Regions from separate parts of the Megasphaera sueciensis genome, predicted to be linked through region 3. Evidence: riboswitches for the same ligand, from Rfam matches in the RefSeq annotation. Region 3 holds a riboswitch; each other region holds the start of a gene.
The links. A riboswitch is a leader RNA that binds a small molecule or an ion and turns the genes downstream of it on or off. The one in region 3 is predicted to bind S-adenosylmethionine.
Positions count from the first base shown of each region.

Region 1 (3,215 bases), 290 kb from region 3:
TGAAGGAACTCTAGGGGAGTGAATATCGTAGACACCTGGACCCACTTCTGTCCGGAATTCAGCCGCCTGCAACGCATCTAAAACAGTAAAATCAGAGCGAGATGCTTCAAACGTAATCACGTCAGCATCCATATTATCTATATCTTTAATAATATCGTTAAATTCACTATAACACATATGTGTATGAATTTGTGTTTCCACTTTGACTCCACTGTGCACCAAGCGAAAGGCTGGAATAGCCCAATCTAAATAATTTGTATGCCAATCGGCCTTACGAAGAGGTAGTTTTTCCCGTAAGGCGGCTTCATCAATTTGAATAATGCGAATTCCATGTTTTTCCAAATCAAGCACTTCATCTCGAATAGCCAATGCGATTTGAATTGTACTTTCTCGCAGTGCAATATCTTCCCGTGGGAAGGACCAATTGAGAATAGTAACAGGCCCAGTAAGCATTCCTTTGACAGGTTTATTTGTCAACTGCTGCGCATATGTCGACCATTCTACTGTAATGCTTTTTCGTCGTGATACATCACTCCAAATAATCGGCGGTTTTACACAACGTGTACCATAGGATTGAACCCAAGCATTCTCCGTAAAAATAAAACCGTTTAAATGTTCCCCAAAATATTCTACCATATCGTTTCGTTCAAATTCTCCGTGTACAAGAACATCAAGTCCGATTTTTTCTTGCAGCGCAATACAAGCGGCAATCTGTTTTTTATTGAAATTCTTGTATGTTTCAAGGGAAATTTTATTATTACGGTAGTCAGCTCGATTTTTCCGAACAGCAAGGGTTTGTGGAAAAGAACCGATAGTCGTAGTCGGAAGTAACGGGAAATGAAATGTCTTCTTTTGCAAATTTTCTCTTTCAGTAAAACCGGGATGTCGCGTAAAATCTTTTTTTGTCAGACAAGCAACTCTTTTTTGAACCATCGCGTCCGGTACTGCATGTGGAACCGCAAAAAGAGCAACATTGTTTTTGTATATTTTTTCCATTTTGGGTTCAGTACTATCCATCAGTTTCTTCAAATCAGACAATTCCTGTAGCTTTTCTTCAGCAAAGGAAAAATGTAACAGATATTTTTTATTCAAATGTATTTCCTGCGTTATGGTAAACGGTACATGAAGAAGTGAACAAGAAGAGTTCAATACAATATACCGTGCTTTACTTTGGATTTTTTTCAAAAGTGTCAATGTTGCAGTATAATTGTTACGCCAGATATTTTTCCCGTTTACAACTCCGGCAAAAAGAATCTTGTCCTCAGGAAATCCATTTGCACACAATGTACTTAATGTTTCCTTGCCTTCCAAAAAGTCCAGTCCAATGCCATCAAAGTCGAGTGCAGTAAGGATATGATAACAATCACGAACATCACCAAAATACGTTTGGCAAAGGATCTGTACCCCTTGTTTATTCTGCAATATATCTCGATATATATCTGCAAACAAAGATAGATCTTCTTGAGAAAGATCTGTAACTAATAATGGTTCTTCTACAGATAACCATGTAATCCCAAGTTTTTCTAACACTGTCAAAAGTTCTTTATATGCATTTGTAAGAACATCGGCAAAATCACGCTTTGTTTTTTTCCCCGTACAACGCGCCAATTGTAAAAAAGTAAATGGCCCCAGGATAACCGGCTTAGCTAAAAGCTTTAACGCCAATGCTTCTTTACATTCATCAATTATCTTTGTACCGGTAAGCTTTATATTCATATCATCTTCCAACTCCGGTACCATATAATGATAATTAGTATTAAACCATTTTTTCATAGCCAATGCCTTTACATCACCATGTACACCTTGATACCCCCGTGCCATAGCAAAATAGGTATCTAACGGATTTAATCCTAGCCTGTGGTACCGTCTGGGAATAACATTAAAAAGTACAGCTGTGTCCAATGTCGTATCATATAAAGAAAAATCATTTACCGGAATCAGATTCAGACCACTGTTCTTTTGCAACAACCAATGCTTTTTGCGAAGATTACAAGCTGTTTCATTCAAACTATCTATACTTACTTTACCTCTAAAATATTTCTCCGTTACAAACTTTAATTCTCGTTGTGCTCCAATGCGAGGAAATCCAATAATTGTTGTTTCCATTTTTACATCCCTCCCTAAAAAAGACATAAGTATATTTGTTTTGTATACGATTTTTCTATTAAGCAAAAAAAAAAGCGTTATCACAGATAGCGCTTTTTCATCAGCTCATCTATCAGGAATGTTCCTGTCGGAGTTGGCACCTTTCCCTTATATGGGCAGGTTGTCGCAGCGTCATAAGGCCGAATCCCTCGACTGCTCTGGATGGAATAGAAGATGCAGATTATGATTTATTTCCATAGCGGCATTGCATCTTCTTGCAATATATTGTTGTATTCGCAAAAAAATGGGTGGATACCATTGCGATATTGTAGTGTATTGTAACCTAATGCTTGTATGTTGTCAACCTGAATCTTTCGTATACCCCTTCTGTTAGTTAAAGATAAAAATAATACAGGAAAATGTCATAAACCTTTTATTTTATACTCAATTCGGAAAATTTTTCCTTATCACGTTTAATTTGTTTTTGGTACCTTTCCGCTTCAGAAAAAATGCATCCACAGTACTTTTGCATATAAAATTTCAGCGTTCGTGCCTCATTATTACCTGCACGAAAATAGGGTCTGAAATCTCGATACAAAAACGTTACGCCGTATTGCTTGCCAAACCGTTGTCCAGCTTCAGATATCATGTCATGCTGTTGGTAAATACTGGCTAACAGCGTAGTAGTAAAATATTGGAATCCATGTTCTGCAGCATATCGTGCTGTAGTTTCTAGGCGATGTTCATAACAGTACGTACACCGATGATTCACATCGCATATAATATGTTGAACAAAATCTATTAACCCGTACTCTTCTTGTATTCTAACTTCCATATGAATTGTAGAAGCATACTCTAATAAGCAATCGCGCCGTGCTTGATATTCTTTCCAAGGATGAATGTTAGGATTATACCAAAATGCCACAGGATCCATATTGTCTTCACGTAATGTATTAATACATGATAAAGAACATGGGGCACAACAACAATGCAATAAAACTTTTTCCATAGTTTACCTTCTTTGTTTTTAATTAATGTCCCACTGTACGACAAATTTATACCTAAACATATTTACCCACACTTTGTTATCATCTCGCTTAGTTAAAGTGTTCGTGACAATTAACAAAGTA
Region 1 covers NZ_CP116939.1:2,156,280-2,159,494, reverse strand. Annotated here, with positions in the region: gene metE (5-methyltetrahydropteroyltriglutamate--homocysteine S-methyltransferase) at 1-2,106, opposite strand, end outside; SAM riboswitch class I at 2,209-2,314, opposite strand; gene NXG62_RS10295 (epoxyqueuosine reductase QueH) at 2,519-3,094, opposite strand.
Region 1: it holds a riboswitch for S-adenosylmethionine, as region 3 does, so the genes downstream of both, metE (5-methyltetrahydropteroyltriglutamate--homocysteine S-methyltransferase) here and NXG62_RS11805 (trans-sulfuration enzyme family protein) in region 3, are expected to answer to the same signal.

Region 2 (3,215 bases), 790 kb from region 3:
GATATCATATACGGCAGCTTTGTCAGGAAATGCATGATTTTTATAAGGACCGCAATGTTAAAGATTTGCAAAAGAAATTATTTCGCCGGGAATATTTTCCGGAATATGTTATGAATCCGCAAGCGGCACAATATGCTTTTATTCGCGGACAAAGCGAACTTGTACCATTATCTGAGATAGAGGGGCGTATTGCGCTTGAAGGAGCCCTCCCGTATCCACCAGGGGTCCTCTGCGTTGTACCTGGAGAACGTTGGTCACAAACTGCTGTGCAGTATTTTCAAACACTGGAAGAAAGTATCAATATTCTTCCAGGCTTTGCTTCGGAAATTCAAGGCGTATACCTTGAAAAAGAAGACACTAAAACAAAAGCTTACGGATATGTATTGACAGAAAAAGCGGAAAAAGATATATTAAAGAAATAAAAATAAAAGCCGTTCATTATATACAAACTAATGAACGGCTTTTATTTTTATTCAGGACAGACAGGAATCTTATCATTTTATAAAATAGATAGCATAGCATTATCAGAAACTGGGAAGAATAGCTCCCTTATATTTTTCTTCGATGAATTTTTTGACTTCCGGTGATTGCAATGCCTTTATCAGTTTTTGAATTTCGGGACGATTGATGTCTCCTTCACGGACCACGAGAATGTTGGCATATGGAGAATCTTTTGATTCCAGATATAATGCATCTTTTAAAGGATTAAGATTTGCTTCCATAGCGAAGTTTGTATTAATGACGGCAATATCTACATCACTTAAGGAACGGGGAATTTGTGCAGCGTCTAGCTCAACAAACTGAAGTTGTTTTGGATTATTTGTAATATCTTGTACTGTTGAAGTAATGTTATCTTTGTCTTTTAACGTAATAAGACCGGCTGATTGAAGTATGAGCAATGCCCGGCCGCCATTGGTTGGATCATTTGGAATCGCTACTTTGGCATTGTCGGGAAGGTTCTTTAAATCCGTGATTTTCTTTGAATATACACCCATCGGTTCCAAATGAACTTTGCAGGCTTCTTGAAGTTTTAGACCATGTTCGGCATCGAATTTGTCCAAGTATGGTTTATGTTGAAAAAAGTTAGCATCTAGTTCTTTGTCGGCAAGAGCCAAGTTGGGTTTTACATAGTCCGTGAATTCAACGATTTTTAGATTTACTCCTTCTTTTGCAAGTAATGGTTTGATTTCGTTGAGAATTTCACTGTGAGGTACCGGTGTAGCACCGACGGTGATGGTGACATTTTTGGAACCGTCTTTGTTGTTCTCGGGAGTGCTGCTGCCGCAGCCACTGGCAAGGAGCGCTAGTGACAAAAGAGTTGTAGCAGCTAGAAAAGTGAGTTTTTTAAATTGTTTCATGCATGATTCCTCCTAGGGGGATAGATTTGACACCGAGCTTTTTCCATAAAAATAACCTCTTTCCCAAAAGAGAAAGAGGCATGTAAAACGTATCTTTATCTCTCGGAATTTCTTCCGCAGGAATTGGCACCGTGTTATCGGTTGCCGGGCTTCATAGGGCCAGTCCCTCCGCCTCTCTGGATAAAAGCATCTGTAATTGTCTTATAAACGAGTATATCATGAAAAAATAAATTGTCAAGAAAAAAAATTTTTTGACATGGTTACTGTTTACAGGTACAATACGTAAGTATGGAAGACTGCGGATGCTCTTGAAAGGAGCTTCGCTATATGTTAAAAAAAGGTATGCAGATTGGATTATTATTATTCGGCATTTTCTTTGGTGCCGGAAATCTTATATTTCCCCCGTCCCTCGGCTTTCAAGCGGGGAATCAGTTTATGCCGGCCATTATTGGTTTTATTGTAACCGGAGTTGGCATGCCTGTTATTGCACTTATTGTGGGAACTTTTAATCCCGGTGGTTTCCGTGCGGAAATGAATCGTAAAATTTCACCGTTATTTTCTTTACTTATACTTTCTCTTATTTATTTATCTATTGGGCCGTTAATGGCGATACCTCGTACAGCAGCGACATCATTTTCCGTTGGCATTCTCCCTATTGTAGGTAATGGAACTTGGCAACTGGCTGCTTATACTATTCTGTATTTTGGATTGGCGTGGTGGCTGGCTATTACACCCTCTAAATTATTATCGCGCGTCGGTAAGGTGTTAACCCCGATTTTTGCAATTATGATTATTCTGCTTTTTACTTTGGGGCTGACCGTTTTTACGACGCCGGAATTGGCGATTCCCATCGGTAAATACGCCGAAGCAGCTTTTGGCAGTGGTTTTATCGAAGGGTACAATACAGTAGATACACTGGCATCTTTTGCTTTTTGTATTATTGCGTTGAATACGTTGAAGCAATTGGGTTTTAATTCAATGAAAGAATATTATACCAGCGTGTGGTCTGCCGGTATATCCGTGGCAGTGCTTATGTCGGTTTTATATATGGGACTGGGGTTCTTAGGAAATCATTTTCCTATTCCAGCAGCAGTGTACCATGATCCGGCGGTCAATATTGGTGCATATGTATTGACGCAGGCTTCGTATGAGCTGTTTGGCAGCATAGGTGTATGGTTTTTGGCGGTTATGGTAGTTATTACTTGTTTTACGACCTCCGTTGGACTTATTACATCTGTTGCAGAATTTTTTTCTCAGGAATTTCCCATTATATCATATAAACAGTATGTTACTATATGTTCTTTGGTAAGCTTGGCAGTGGCAAACTTGGGACTGAACCAAATTATTAAAGTGTCCCTGCCGATGCTGTTGTTCTTGTATCCTATTGCTATTTCTGTTGTGGTATTGATTATTGTCAATAAATTTGTACTATTGTCTCGTATAGGTATGAGATTAACCATAACCGTAGCAGCAGGTATTGCGGTAATTGATATATTGAATCAATTTGCTCACCTTGCGTGGGCACAATCTTTTATATCCATGCTGCCTTTGGGTACAAGCGGGCAAGGGTGGATTGTTCCGGTTATTGTTTGTGTTTTTCTTTCTCTTATACTGCCGCATAAGATCAGCGGTGATGTGGAAAAAGTCATAGATATTTAAAACTAAGGTGAGAGAGCTCCGTAGGTTTTCCAGTTAAAACTATTGACATACGTTAAAAATCAGGTATAATTATAAGTAACTTAAAATAAATCGATGAACGAAACGAGTACATACAAAACGACAGTTGCAGCGAGCCGATGACAGTGAGAGTTCGGTACAGGTCAATGAATGGAATGGATTCGGGAGATGCGGCCTGAA
Region 2 covers NZ_CP116939.1:1,658,245-1,661,459, reverse strand. Annotated here, with positions in the region: gene speC (ornithine decarboxylase) at 1-422, shown strand, start outside; gene NXG62_RS08020 (MetQ/NlpA family ABC transporter substrate-binding protein) at 525-1,358, opposite strand; SAM riboswitch class I at 1,451-1,545, opposite strand; gene brnQ (branched-chain amino acid transport system II carrier protein) at 1,686-3,017, shown strand; T-box leader at 3,102-3,215, shown strand, end outside.
Region 2: it holds a riboswitch for S-adenosylmethionine, as region 3 does, so the genes downstream of both, NXG62_RS08020 (MetQ/NlpA family ABC transporter substrate-binding protein) here and NXG62_RS11805 (trans-sulfuration enzyme family protein) in region 3, are expected to answer to the same signal.

Region 3 (3,215 bases):
AAACTCAAATAAATTCCAGTAATGCCGGCTTCTTTTATAATTCGCTGAGATAAAACCGCCAAATCATCACTAATAATATCCAGTGCACGCTTTACTACTTCTTCATTTTCTTGAATAAGTGTCGTTAAACTAGTATCGCCATCCGGCAACATAAATTTTAATGTTGTTGCAGCACAAAAGACATTATAAAATAATAAAATTTCATTGCTGTAACGATTACTTAATTTTTTTGCATATGCAATCTGATCAGTAAACCATCTATCATGTTCAGGAAGAGGCTGAAGTCCTTTTAAATCATCAATAGTTTTTACTTTTGATAATACATCCTGCTGATATGTAAAAAAACCATCCGTCATAATTTTAGCAAAGTCAGGTTTTGCGGTATCTAAATATTCTTCTTCTCCAGCCAAAACAAGTTTAGCTAATTGCGGATTTTTAAAAGCATTGGCACTGTGAACAGTAGGTATCGGTAAAATATGGAACCAAAATCCAACGGGAACACGATCCACCGGTTTGTTATCAAGTGCTGCTAATACTAATTCTTTTTTTGTTTGTGACATACGAACATCTCCTTTTAATTTTAGATAAAAAAATATCGTCCCCTGTACAGAGACGATGGCCGCGATTCCACTCTGTTTACAACACATATATACTTGTGCTGTATCTCAAAACCGATAACGGCGGCACCGGACACAGCCTACTAAAATTCAGCTGTTCTGCTCTCAAAGGCATTCCCCATACTAGTCATTTTCGCAAATTTTCAGCCATTGATCTGCGTTCTCTGTAAAAAGCCTATGTATGTGTACTTGTTTTGATCATCGCATTATTAATGTATACTTTTTTTGTATATTTTATAGCTATGCTATTTCATCACCTCTCCTATTCCTCCTATTTTGTGAATGATGGATACACTGAAAACAAAACGCGGCCAAATTTAGTATTTAACACGCAAAAAAACACCATCTCCTTATACAGAGACGGTGGTCCGTGGTTCCACTCTGTTTACAGCACTCGCTGCAACTATTTCCATTAACGGCGGCAACCGGATCCGGCCTACTATTTTCGGTCGGTCTGCTCCCAAAGGCATTCCATCGCACTTATGTTTCCCGCAAGCTCTCAGCCGATGGCTCGCGTTTTCTGTAGGACATAAATATACGTGTACTTGTTTTGGTCATTGCATTTTCAATGTTTACCGATATGGTACACGTTATTCAATTGTTTGTCAAGAGAATTCTTGTTTTTTTTATTCTTGATTTTTCCTCTTGACAAATTGATTGCAATAGTGTAGTCTGATAACCACAATTACATATTCATCCAGAGCAGCTGAGGGACTGGCCCTATGACGCTGCGGCAACCTCCTTGATAGGAAGGTGCCAATTCCAGCAGGATTTCTTCCTGACCGATGATATTAGTATATACCTTTGTATTTACGTCATCCGTCGATGACGTTTTTTTTATTACATTCTTTTGTTCCCACAAGGAGATCTGCACTATGAGGTACTTAAAAAATTTGACTATCATAATGCTTCACACAACTTAATATTGTGTTATGATTTTTTATAATACAATACGACTCTTTCATCCAGAGCAGCTGAGGGACTGGCCCTATGACGCTGCGGCAACCCCCATACGGGAAGGTGCCAATTCCAGCGGATTTTATCCGGCAGATGAACACGCACCCGCTTTTTTGCGACGCCATCTGCCATGGCGTCTTTTTTATTGTCCATTTTATTAAGGAGGCATTTATTCTATGAGATTTGAAACAGATTGCATTCACGGCGGCTATCATCCCGATTCAACAGGGAGCGTAACAACTCCTATTTATTTATCCACGGCGTTCGCTCATCCCGGCGTCAAACAAAGCACCGGCTATGACTATATCCGTTCCCAAAATCCCACGCGGGAACAGTTGGAAAAAACCATGGCCTTGCTGGAACAAGGGTGTGACGCGTTAGCTTTTTCTTCCGGCATGGCCGCTATTTCCTGCGTCTTGGAACTGTTCAAGCCCGGCGACCACATCATCTATTCGGCCGACTTATATGGAGGTTCCATCCGTATTTTCAATGAGATTTCCCAGAAGAACGGCTTGTCCTTTACGGCCCTCGATACCGGCGATTTGCATGCAGTCAAAGAGGCTATCCAAAAAAACACCCGGGCGATTTACGTAGAGACACCTTCCAACCCGACGATGCAGATTACCGATATTAAATCCATTTGCGAGTTAGCCCATAAATACCATATTCTGGTCATCGTCGATAATACCTTCCTAACTCCCTATTTTCAAAAACCGCTTACCTTAGGTGCCGATATCGTCGTCCACAGCGGCACAAAATATCTGGCCGGACATAACGATGTATTAGCAGGATTTCTTGTCACCGCTCATAAAGAACAGGCCGAACGGCTGCATTTTCTCCATAAAACGATCGGCGCCTGTCTATCTCCCTTCGACTGTTGGGTCGTCAGCCGCGGTCTGAAAACATTGCCGCTGCGGATGGACCGCCATGCCGCCTCTGCACTGCGCATCGCTAAATGGCTGAGTAAGCAGCCGGCTATACGGAAAATATATTATCCCGGGATAGCTTCCTCTCCCCGCTATGAAATCAATACCAAGCAGACAACCGGCTTCGGCGGCATGATTTCCTTTGAAGTAGATACCGAAGAAACGGCTGTGAATCTTCTGCAACGGGTCAAACTGATTCTGTTTGCAGAAAGTCTGGGCGGTACGGAATCATTGATCACCTATCCGCTGCTGCAAACACACTGCGATGTTCCCAAAGAAGAATGCTTTGCCAAAGGCATCAACGAAAAATTATTGCGTCTTTCTGTCGGTTTAGAAAATGTAAACGACTTGATCGCCGACTTAAAACAAGCACTGGCATAACCAAAAAGGAGTGACTCTTATGAATTTTGATAACGTAACAAATCGCCAAGGTATATAAATTATAGCAATCACACTACATAATACAAAACAAAGAGGGAATCTATATGCAAGAATTATCTAAAAAAATATCGTTATTTACAGATTCTGTCATTCGTCGTATGACACGCATTTCGGCAACATATAATGCCATTAATTTATCACAGGGATTTCCTGATTTTCAACCTCCAAAACCTATTTTAGATCGATTAGCGGAAGTTGCTCACAACGGTCCTCATCAATATGCTATAACCTGGGGCGCTCAAAATTTTCGAGATGCTTTAGCAGAATATCGGTC
Region 3 covers NZ_CP116939.1:2,449,459-2,452,673, reverse strand. Annotated here, with positions in the region: gene NXG62_RS11810 (uroporphyrinogen decarboxylase family protein) at 1-560, opposite strand, end outside; T-box leader at 606-828, opposite strand; SAM riboswitch class I at 1,308-1,409, shown strand; SAM riboswitch class I at 1,576-1,674, shown strand; gene NXG62_RS11805 (trans-sulfuration enzyme family protein) at 1,751-2,881, shown strand; gene NXG62_RS11800 (pyridoxal phosphate-dependent aminotransferase) at 2,986-3,215, shown strand, end outside.

Region 4 (3,215 bases), 410 kb from region 3:
AGGTTCGTCCAGGATATATACGAAGTGCTTTTTCTAAAACCGCAGGACTCGTTGAATCAATAATTAATGGGGTATCTACCAGCATAGAGAGTTCTTTAACGACATTTTCCATAAGTGCTGCTTGGTCGACGTCAGGAACGCCCATATTGATATCCAAAAGATGTGCACCTGCTTTTACTTGGTTTAGTGCTTCGGTCTTAATTGGAACAAAATTTTGTTCTTGTAAATCTTTTTGCAGCGCTTTTCGTCCTGTAGGATTAATGCGTTCACCGATAATGACGGGAGGATGACCACCGCCGATGTATACAATGCTGGTTCGGGAAGTGAGTGCTGTAGGAGGTGTAATTGTTTTTCGCTTATAGGGTACCGCACGATCTAAAGCTTGTTTCATAGCGGCTAGGTGTTCTGGCGATGTGCCGCAGCAACCGCCAATATATGTAGCACCAGAATTAACCATGGCTTGAACATACTCGGCCATGTCATTGGGGCGTAGGGGAAAAACAGTTTTACCGTCAATTAGTTTGGGTAATCCTGCGTTAGGCTGAATAACAAGCGGTAAATTACTTACGTCGGACATACGGGTAATAAGAGGAATTAATTTATCCGGACCTAGAGAACAGTTTGCTCCAATAATAGAAGCACCCAAGCTTTCCAAAAGCACGGCAGCTGCTTCTGGTGTTGTACCCGTAATAGTTCGACCGTCTTCGCTGAAAGAAAACTCACACATAATGGGGATGCTTGGAGCGGCATCTTTAACGGCCAATATTGCTGCACGCATTTCCTGGATATCAATAATAGTTTGAATAAGTAATATATCGGCACCCGATTCAGCTAATATGCTGGCTTGTTCATAGTAAGCTTGGTATACGTCTTCAAAATCAGTGTCTCCTAAAGGGGTAATAAACTTACCGGTAGGTCCCATGTCACCCAAAATTTTAGTATTTGTCCCATCAACGGCCTTTTTTGCATTAAACATAGCAGCCCTGCATATTTCTTTTACTTTATCAGCACATCCGTATTCACTCAATTTGATGCGATTAGCTCCGAACGTATTTGTTTGAATCAAATCACTACCAGCTTTTATGTAACTACGATGAATATTTTCAATGGCTTGCGGATGTTCTATGTTTGATAATTCAGGACAATCTCCAGGCCGTAAATAACCTTGTTGCTGCAATACGGTTCCCATAGCGCCATCTAATAAAAACATATAACAATCATTCCTTTCTAGAAGAACAAATATTGTGCATAGAACAATTGCAACAACCAGAGGGGATACTGTTTTTGGCAGCCGAACGAGCCATACCAATAATTGCGGTAATAGATTTTTGAGGTACAAGCATGCAGCCGGAAGTTATATGAATATCAATTTGATCAGCATGTATAGCTTTAATTAAATTCAGTTGCTGCGTCAGAGGCCAATCTCCATATCCAGGACTATAACGCCAGGTAGTTTCATAGCCTTGTTTTGCCGCCATTTTATCAATATAATGATTTAACTGATCGGCAATTGTTTCAGTAGCGGTTGTGGCTGCTGCATCCAGCATAAGCCCCCTGGAATATTCTTTTTTTGAAAATAGGGTGTTAATTTCTTTTTCTATGTCACTGCCAATCGTTACTGCCATGATAATTGCGATTTTTGCATTTTCTAAATGTTTTCGAATTTTAGAGCCTTCAACAGTAAAAGGTTCTTCGCATAAGAGTTGGTAGGATTCGGCATCATAGCCACATTGTTGGAAAATACCCCGTGGTTTGGCAATAGCTAGTGCAGTCGTACATGCGTCTGCAACAATTTTATCAGAAAAATTTTCAGCTGCGCGCAAACCAGCATATCGCCTTGTTTCCGCGATGTCTATTTTTTGAAGAAATCCATTAAATATAGGCATAATATATTTCCCTTCATATAACAAAAAAGACTCTTTCACAAATGAAAGAGTCGAATCTACGTGCTGTTCTCTCATCTGTCAGATAATATCTGCAGGAATTAGCACCGCTTTTGCGGTTGCCGGATTTCATCGGGCCTGTCCCTCCATCGCTCTTGATAAGAGTTATCCTTATTAATATATCAGTTTTGCGTGTATTTGTAAAGATTTTATATAATAAATGTTTTATACTATTTTAGCAATTTGTGAGTTATAAACTAAAATATAAATACAAATCGATATTTTTTTATGCTTAAAAGTAATATTGATAATTCTAAAATAATATGATATTGTAATTAATATAAAAGTGTGTTGTATTATGTGGAAACAATAGCAAAGGAAGTGGAAAAATATGTCTTTAGTAGAAAAACAAGCAATCTATAGAGATGAAAATGTTCCTAAACAATCTAGTATTGATAAAATTCTGGATACTTACGCAGGTGAAAAAGGGACGTTGATTCCTATTCTGCAAGACACACAAAGCTTGTTTAATTATCTGCCAAAACCGGCGTTGCTGTATATTGCAGATAAGACGGATATCCCTATTTCTACTATTTACGGCGTGGTAACTTTTTACTCGCAGTTTCATTTACAGCCCCGCGGACGTAATATTATTTGTGTCTGTCAGGGAACGGCATGTCATGTACGCGGCGGAAAGGTTATTCTTAAGGCTGTAGAAAAAGAACTGGGAATTAAGGCAGGACATACGACCGAAGATTTACGCTTTACATTGGAAACGATTGCCTGTCTGGGGGCATGTGGATTGGCACCGGTTATGAAAGTCAATGATGATACGCACGGCCGCATGACGAAAGAGGAAATTATTAAGGTGCTGGCACAATATGAATAGGCTACAGCTGTAATTTTGGTGGAACTAATACGGAAACCTATCCCAAAAAGTGCTGCTATATAGTAACGGGAATGGTACCTAGAGAAAAAACTATAGGAGAAGAGGATCGCGTATGATGATTACAGCAGAAAAATTACAGGAAATACGAGACGTATATAAAACTGCGGTTGCCCTTCGGTTGGAAAAAAGCGATAGGAAGGAACAGCCGGGAGCTTTTGATGTACTGGTATGCGGAGGCACAGGCTGTAAATCCTCCGGGTCCACAGAGATCCGAAAACAATTAGACAACGAATTGGCAGCGAGGGGAAAGACAGATACAGTACACGTGGTACAGACAGGTTGTCATGGTTTTTGCGAAAACGGTCCCTTGATGATTATTTACCCGGGGCAGATTTTTTATTGCCGTGTCAAGCCGGATGATGCGGCGGAAATTGTAGAAAGTC
Region 4 covers NZ_CP116939.1:2,039,960-2,043,174, forward strand. Annotated here, with positions in the region: gene NXG62_RS09785 (homocysteine S-methyltransferase family protein) at 1-1,210, opposite strand, end outside; gene NXG62_RS09790 (methionine synthase) at 1,218-1,886, opposite strand; SAM riboswitch class I at 1,955-2,048, opposite strand; gene nuoE (NADH-quinone oxidoreductase subunit NuoE) at 2,275-2,772, shown strand; gene nuoF (NADH-quinone oxidoreductase subunit NuoF) at 2,885-3,215, shown strand, end outside.
Region 4: it holds a riboswitch for S-adenosylmethionine, as region 3 does, so the genes downstream of both, NXG62_RS09790 (methionine synthase) here and NXG62_RS11805 (trans-sulfuration enzyme family protein) in region 3, are expected to answer to the same signal.